One region of the Pseudomonas wadenswilerensis genome, then DNA from elsewhere that is predicted to be linked to it. Evidence: riboswitches for the same ligand, from Rfam matches in the RefSeq annotation. Region 1 holds a riboswitch; the other holds the start of a gene.

Region 1 (3,399 bases):
CAGTACCCTGGTGCTGCGCGACGGTCGTGGACGCAACCAGCGCATGCTGGCGGCAACCGGCGGGCAATGGCGCTTCGGCCCGCAGGTCGGCAACCTCGGTCTGCCGCTGGACCTGACCCTCAACGGCCGTCCCGGCACCGTGCTGGGGGGGTGGTACATCCAGGGCCAGAAGAATGCCGGGGTGATCTATTCGGCGCTGGGTATCAACGGCGCGCGTCTTGAGGTGCAGGACAAATGGCAGGCCGGCTGGCAGGACAACCTCAAGACCTTGCGCCCGGACCTGGTGATCCTCGCCTACGGCACCAACGAAGCCTTCGATGACACCCTCGATCTCAACCTGTACCAGACGCAACTGCGCAATACCCTCAAGCGCCTGCGCCAGGACCTGCCGCGGGCGGTGGTGCTGCTGGTTGGTCCGCCGGACTCGATCAAGCAGCGCAAGGCCCGCAGTTGCGCCGCGCGCCAGCCGCAGCAACTGGCCCAGGTGATCCGCATCCAGCGCCAGGCAGCCAAGCAGGCCAATGCCCTGTTCTGGGACTGGCAGGCGTATATGGGCGGACAGTGTTCGATTGCCGGCTGGCAGGCTTCAGGCTTGGCCCGTGGCGATCTGGTGCACCTGACGGCGGACGGCTACAAGAAAAGCGCGGTCGGCCTGCACGACTTTTTGCGCACGCAGCTGGGCTTGAAGTAGGGCAGAAAAAAGCAGAGGCGGGGACGACTCCGGGTTGGCTTGCGGCGCCCCATGAAGTCGTCTTCCCGCCTCCTAATAGAGGCAAATCCGGGTGCATGAAGCTGCACCCGCTCAGCACGATGCGACTGCCTTGAATCAGCCGCGATTCACTCCTCTGCATTCACCTTAGTAGCTGTCTGCAGGGCTGTAAATTTTCTCGAACAGAATATTTTTCAGGCGCTTTCCAGGGCGGGAGTCAAGGCTGCCTGGCGGTAACGGGCCAACTCGTCGATGGTCAGTACCGGCAGCGAATGCAGCCTGGCGTACTCTGCCACCTGTTCGCCACGGGCCATGCTGCCATCGGGGTTCATCAGCTCGCAGAGGACCGCTGCCGGACGCAGGCCAGCCAGGCGGGCGAGGTCTACCGAGCCTTCGGTGTGGCCACGACGGGTGAGCACGCCGCCATCGCGTGAGCGCAGCGGGAACACGTGGCCGGGGCTGACGATGCGCAGGTCTGCGCGGGTCGAGTCCAGCGCTGCCTGGATGGTGGTGATGCGGTCCTGGGCCGACACGCCCGTGGATACGCCTTCAGCGGCTTCGATGGTCACAGTGAAACCGGTGCCATGGCGGGCGCGGTTGTTCGGCACCATCGGTGCCAGCGACAGCTCGTCAACGGTGATTTCATCCAGGCACAGGCAGACGATGCCGCTGCAATCACGGATCATCATGGCCATGGTCTGCAGGCTGATGTTTTCGGCGGCGGCGATGATATCCGCCTCGTCCTCGCGGTCGTCGTCATCGAGCAACAGCACGGGTTTACCGGCCTGATAGGCAGCGACGGCGGCAGCGACGTTAGGGAATTGCTTGCGGTGCAAAGGGGACATGAAACGCTCCTCGTAAGTGATCGATGAACGTTTCAGGGCGAACAAAATGCGTGCGCCAGGGCGCACGATGGCCCTGACCTGACGCCTTCTTTCATCCGGACTATGACCGTCGGCTCTGGAGTCTCACCAGATCTGCTGACCCTCGACCAAAGGCCGAGGCGCTCGCGGGCTCATCTTTCGATTTACCGCCGGTGGGGACTTGCACCCCGCCCTGAAGACCGTGCAAGCATACATCAGGGTGCCATCATGCTTGCAAGCCTCAGGGCTACGACCTAGGTCTAAGCCAGGCTTAAAGGCCCAGGGCGTAATCCAGGTAGCCAGGGTAGGTCTTGCGCCAGTCGTCCTGGAAGGTGTGGCCTTCAGGGTGTTCGTGGCTCTGCACCTTGTTGTTGCTGGCGAAGGCTTTTTCGGTGGTGGCGGTCAGTTGCAGGTTGCTTTCATGTTCCTGGGCGCCATGGACCACGACCAGGCGCTTGTCCTTGGCCTTCTGCACGGTGAACGGGATCTTGAAGCCGCCCGGCGACAGCAGCACGGCGCCGCTGTAGTTCTGCGGGTACTGGGCGATCAGGTGCGCGGCGTGTTCGGCGCCTTGCGAGAAGCCGATCAGGGCAACTTTCGAGCGGTCGATGCGGGTGTCTTTTTCCAGCTTCTTCAGGGCCGCGGCCACCGCTTGCTCGGTCGGCTCGACCGATTGCCGCTGCCACATGAACTGATGCTCGTCGCGCTTGAGGGTGCCGTTCAGGGCCACCAGCACGGCCTTGTCGCCCACCAGGTCGGCGCGCATGTTGGTGCCCTTGACGCCTTCGGTGCCGAAACCGGCCAGCCATACCACCACTGGCCAGCCGCCAGCCGGCGCCTTGCCTTCAGGAATGCTGAACGCAGCGAGGCCGGCGTCCTTGGCCTGGGTCGGGTAGTTCTTCTCGGCGGCTTGCAGCAGCTTCTGGTAGGCCGGGTCTTTCTGCATCGGCTCCAGTTCGTCGTCTTCCTTGAGGATCACCGCTTGCCAGAAGCCGCGCTCACGCGCCTGGTCGAGGTATTGCGCGGCCAGTTCCGGGCTGTCCATGGACGACAGCGCGGCAGCGGCCTGGTAAGAGGCGAAGGCGTTCTTCGGGTCCAGGCGGGCGGCGGTCAGATAGAAGGCCAGGGCGCCGGCATAGTTGTCGTGCTCGCTCTTTTCCTTGTCACCGGCATCCATGAACTCGGCCGGGGTGGCGTCGTTGAGGTACAGGTTGGCCATGGCGGCCATGCCTTGCCAGCGGCCCTTGTGCACGGCCTGGTCGGTGGCTTCGTCGGCGTAGGCACTGGCGGCGGTGAGGCTGAGGCCGGCCAGCAGGCCGAAGGAGCAGAGATGCAAGCGGGTAGCTGTCAGCAATGACATGGCCGAGAGTCCTTTTTCGGTAGTGCTCGGCCAGATGCGGCCGAAGAGGGCGCGAATTCTAGCACCCTGTTCAACCCTTGAGTTGATTCCATTCCAGGCCAAAGCGCGCCAGGTATTTGCGCAGGCGGTCGGCGTCGTTGGGCTTTTCTTTTTCCTGGCGTGATACATCGAACAGCTGGCGTCCGGCTTCGGACAAAGTGCGGGCGTTGCGGCAAACCTTGAGTACGGCCTGCAGTTGCAGGCGGTCGAACTGGTCCAGCGCCTTGTCGCCGAGCAGCGCGTCGAGCGGGTCCGCTCCCTGCGCCAGGCCCCAGGCGCGCTGCAGGCGCTCGATCTCCTCCAGCACCAGCGCTTCGTCGATACGCCCACTGTCGGCGAGGGTGGCCATGCGCGTGATCGAGGCCGACAGCTCGCGGAAGTTGCCGGCCCAGCGCGCGTGCGGCGAGTTGGCAAAGGCCAGGTAGCGA
Region 2 (3,399 bases), 2.3 Mb from region 1:
TTGAGATCGGCCAGGTCCTGCTCGAGGATTTTCAGGCCCTGCTCCAGGGTCTTGGCGAACTGCTCTTCTTCAGCCTTGAGCACGCGCTCGATGTTGGAATGCTGTTGCTGGAGCTCGGGGAAGGCTTCGCCCATCTCGGCCACCAGGGCGGCGACGATCTTGTAGAAGAAGCTGCCAGTGGCGCCCAGCTTGTTACCGTGGCGGCAAGCGCGACGGATGATGCGGCGCAGCACGTAGCCGCGGCCTTCGTTGGACGGCAGCACGCCGTCGGCAATCAGGAAGCTGCAGGAACGGATGTGGTCGGACACCACTTTGAGCGACGACTGCTCTTCGTTGGCGCAGCCAATGGCGGCGGCCGAAGCGCTGAGCAGGTTGCGGAACAGGTCGATCTCGTAGTTCGAGTGCACATGCTGCATGACCGCACTGATGCGCTCCAGGCCCATGCCGGTATCCACCGACGGTGCTGGCAGCGGGTGCAGCACGCCATCGGCGGTGCGGTTGAACTGCATGAAGACGTTGTTCCAGATCTCGATGTAGCGATCGCCGTCTTCTTCCGGCGAGCCGGGTGGGCCGCCCCAGATGTCTGCGCCGTGATCGTAGAAGATCTCGGTGCACGGGCCGCACGGGCCGGTATCGCCCATGGTCCAGAAGTTGTCGGAGGCGTATGGTGCGCCCTTGTTGTCGCCGATGCGCACCATGCGCTCGGCCGGTACGCCGATTTCCTTGGTCCAGATGTCGTATGCCTCATCGTCGCTGGCATAGACGGTGACCCAGAGTTTCTCTTCCGGCAGGTTCAGCACCTTGGTCAGGAAGGTCCAGGCGTAGGTGATGGCGTCTTTCTTGAAATAGTCACCGAAGCTGAAGTTACCCAGCATTTCGAAGAAGGTGTGGTGACGGGCGGTGTAGCCGACGTTTTCCAGGTCGCTGTTCTTGCCACCGGCGCGCACGCACTTCTGGCTGCTGGTCGCGCGGGTGTAGGCGCGCTTTTCCTGGCCAAGGAAGCAGTCCTTGAACTGGTTCATCCCCGCGTTGGTGAACAACAGGGTCGGGTCGTTGCCCGGAATCAAGGAGCTGGAGGCAACTCGGGTGTGTCCCTGCTCTTCGAAGAAGCGAAGGAAGGCTTCACGGATTTCTGCGCTTTTCATAGGTTCTTCCACGGAAACGGCGGCCTTAAGGCAAATGCTTGCGTCAAATTGACGAAACGACGGCAAAGGGCCGCATTATATCGGGCCTTAGGCTTGGGTGCAGTGTGTTTATGCTATAGAAACCGTCAATTGGACGGCCTGCAACGACAACGTCAGCGAAAAACCGCTCGCGACCACTCCGCCCGACCTCTCTGGGCCTGATTTGATCTGGTGACACGATATTACTGGGGCCGCACAAAGCAATTGGCAAGGTTTCCCGGATGAAATGTCGTTGATCCGGAAAAAATCGTTAGCAGCCTATACGTTTACCTGACATCTGTGCTAATAATTCCTCGCCGTTGACAACCGACGGTAACGTTCTCAGGGCGGGGTGCGATTCCCCACCGGCGGTAATTGCGCGCAATGCGCATAGCCCGCGAGCGCTTGCAGGCCTGCCTGCAAGGTCAGCAGACCCGGTGTGATTCCGGGGCCGACGGTCATAGTCCGGATAAAGAGAGAACGGGAGAGGTGCATCCGCGCCTGTCGTTGTGCAGCTGCATGGCGAAATCCCCTTCGATCCAGCGCCCTGTTTCTCATCCAAACAGGAGTCCGTTTCAATGCAACCTACCGCAATCGATAGCAAGAACCCTTCCCACGAGCGCATCGCCTTCATCCAGGCCTGCTGGCACAAGGATATTGTCGACCAGGCTCGCAAGGCATTCGTCGAAGAGATGGGTAAACAAGGCTATCAGGCGAGCGATATCGATTTCTTTGAAGTCGGCGGCGCTTTCGAGATCCCTCTGCACGCCAAGCTGCTGGCCCGTGGTGGTCGCTACGCCGGCATCGTCGCCGCCGGCCTGGTGGTCGATGGCGGCCTGTACCGCCATGAGTTCGTCGCCCAGTCGGTGATCAGCGGCCTGATGCAGGTGCAGCTGGAAACCGAGGTGCCGGTGTTCTCGGCTGTGCTGACCCCGCACCACTTCCATGCCGGTGACGAGCATCAGAACTTCTACTTCGAACATTTCCTGGTCAAGGGCGCCGAGGCGGCCAAGACCTGCGCCGATACCCTGCACAAGCTGCGCGCCCTGCGTCGCAATGAAGTGCCGCAAAAAATGGCCGGCTGAATAACCCTGTAGGAGCGGGCTTGTCCCGCGATGCGATGCAGCAGGTAGATCGCAATCGCGGGGCAAGCCCGCTCCCACCCAATCAGCCTAGCTGTTCGGGGTTGGCGGGAACGATCAGAATCCCCGCCCGCAAACCATTCTTGACCTTCGGGTTGGGGAAGATGATGCGCGCGCCCTGCTCCTCGACGATCCAGCGGGTGTCGGCGATATCCTCGGCCAGCAGGTAGCCGGGTTCGAGCTCCGAGAAGTTCTCTATATCCGCAGGCAGGTTCAGACGAAAATGCTCGCTGTGCTTGATGATCTCGCGAGCCACGCTGAATAGCTGCAGGCCATCCAGGGCTTGAGGCTCTTCAGGCTCGGTGCCTTCGATGATCTGCTTGAGACGGGTCTCCAGGCGCTCGACATTGACCTGGCCGTTCTCCCCGAACGGCCGCGCCTTGCCCAGCTCCAGGGTGAAGGCTTCAGCCTCCAATTGCTCATAGGTGTAGGCGGTGAAGGTGATCGACACCTTGCTTTGCAGCAGCACCGCCTCCATGCCGGCCGCACTCAGGCGCGCCAGTTCGCGACGCGAATGCTGGCGACCTTCCTTGTACGGATAGAGGGCGAACTGCTCGATCTTCGAACCACGAATGGCGGTGTGCAGGTCGTAATGCAGGCGGGTGCGCTCGGGGACGCTGAAAAAAGTCGCCGCCAGGCGCTCCAGCTCACAGGCACGCAGGGCCTCGGCACCACTGGACTGATCGTGGCGGCCATTGAACAAGCGGTTGACGTCCTGCTCGATGTAACGCTCGCCGCGGCGGATCGCCTCGGGGTTGCCGAACAGGAACAGAATACGCGCACGCGGTTTGAGATCGCCGCGGGCAATGTCGTGCAGCAGCCGATCGAGCAACTCGATCGGTGCGGTTTCGTTGCCATGGATGCCCGCCGACAGCAGCAGGTCCTGGCCATTGTCACGAGCCTCGGGCGGGCGCACTTCGAGGGCGCCCTCGCCGAGCCAGCGCATGCGTACGCCGTCGACAGTCAGCTGGGTCTTCTCTGCCGGTTCGCGACCGGCCAGGGTCAGTTCAAGCAGTTTGCCGAGGGCGAGCATGGGCTATTCCTTAGTGATGGTGGCCGCAGTCGGGACCATGGACGTGTTCTTCATCGTCGCC

What was found. A riboswitch is a leader RNA that binds a small molecule or an ion and turns the genes downstream of it on or off. The one in region 1 is predicted to bind FMN.
Region 2: another riboswitch for FMN. It lies ahead of LOY45_RS07250 (6,7-dimethyl-8-ribityllumazine synthase); the one in region 1 lies ahead of ribB (3,4-dihydroxy-2-butanone-4-phosphate synthase).

What each region holds. Positions count from the first base shown of each region.
Region 1 is NZ_CP087191.1:5,140,583-5,143,981, reverse strand. It holds gene LOY45_RS23605 (SGNH/GDSL hydrolase family protein) at 1-691, shown strand, start outside; gene ribB (3,4-dihydroxy-2-butanone-4-phosphate synthase) at 904-1,554, opposite strand; FMN riboswitch at 1,634-1,777, opposite strand; gene LOY45_RS23595 (alpha/beta hydrolase) at 1,844-2,932, opposite strand; gene rtcR (RNA repair transcriptional activator RtcR) at 3,003-3,399, opposite strand, start outside.
Region 2 is NZ_CP087191.1:1,565,796-1,569,194, reverse strand. It holds gene alaS (alanine--tRNA ligase) at 1-1,145, opposite strand, end outside; FMN riboswitch at 1,498-1,649, shown strand; gene LOY45_RS07250 (6,7-dimethyl-8-ribityllumazine synthase) at 1,742-2,248, shown strand; gene astE (succinylglutamate desuccinylase) at 2,331-3,338, opposite strand; gene LOY45_RS07240 (topoisomerase II) at 3,349-3,399, opposite strand, start outside.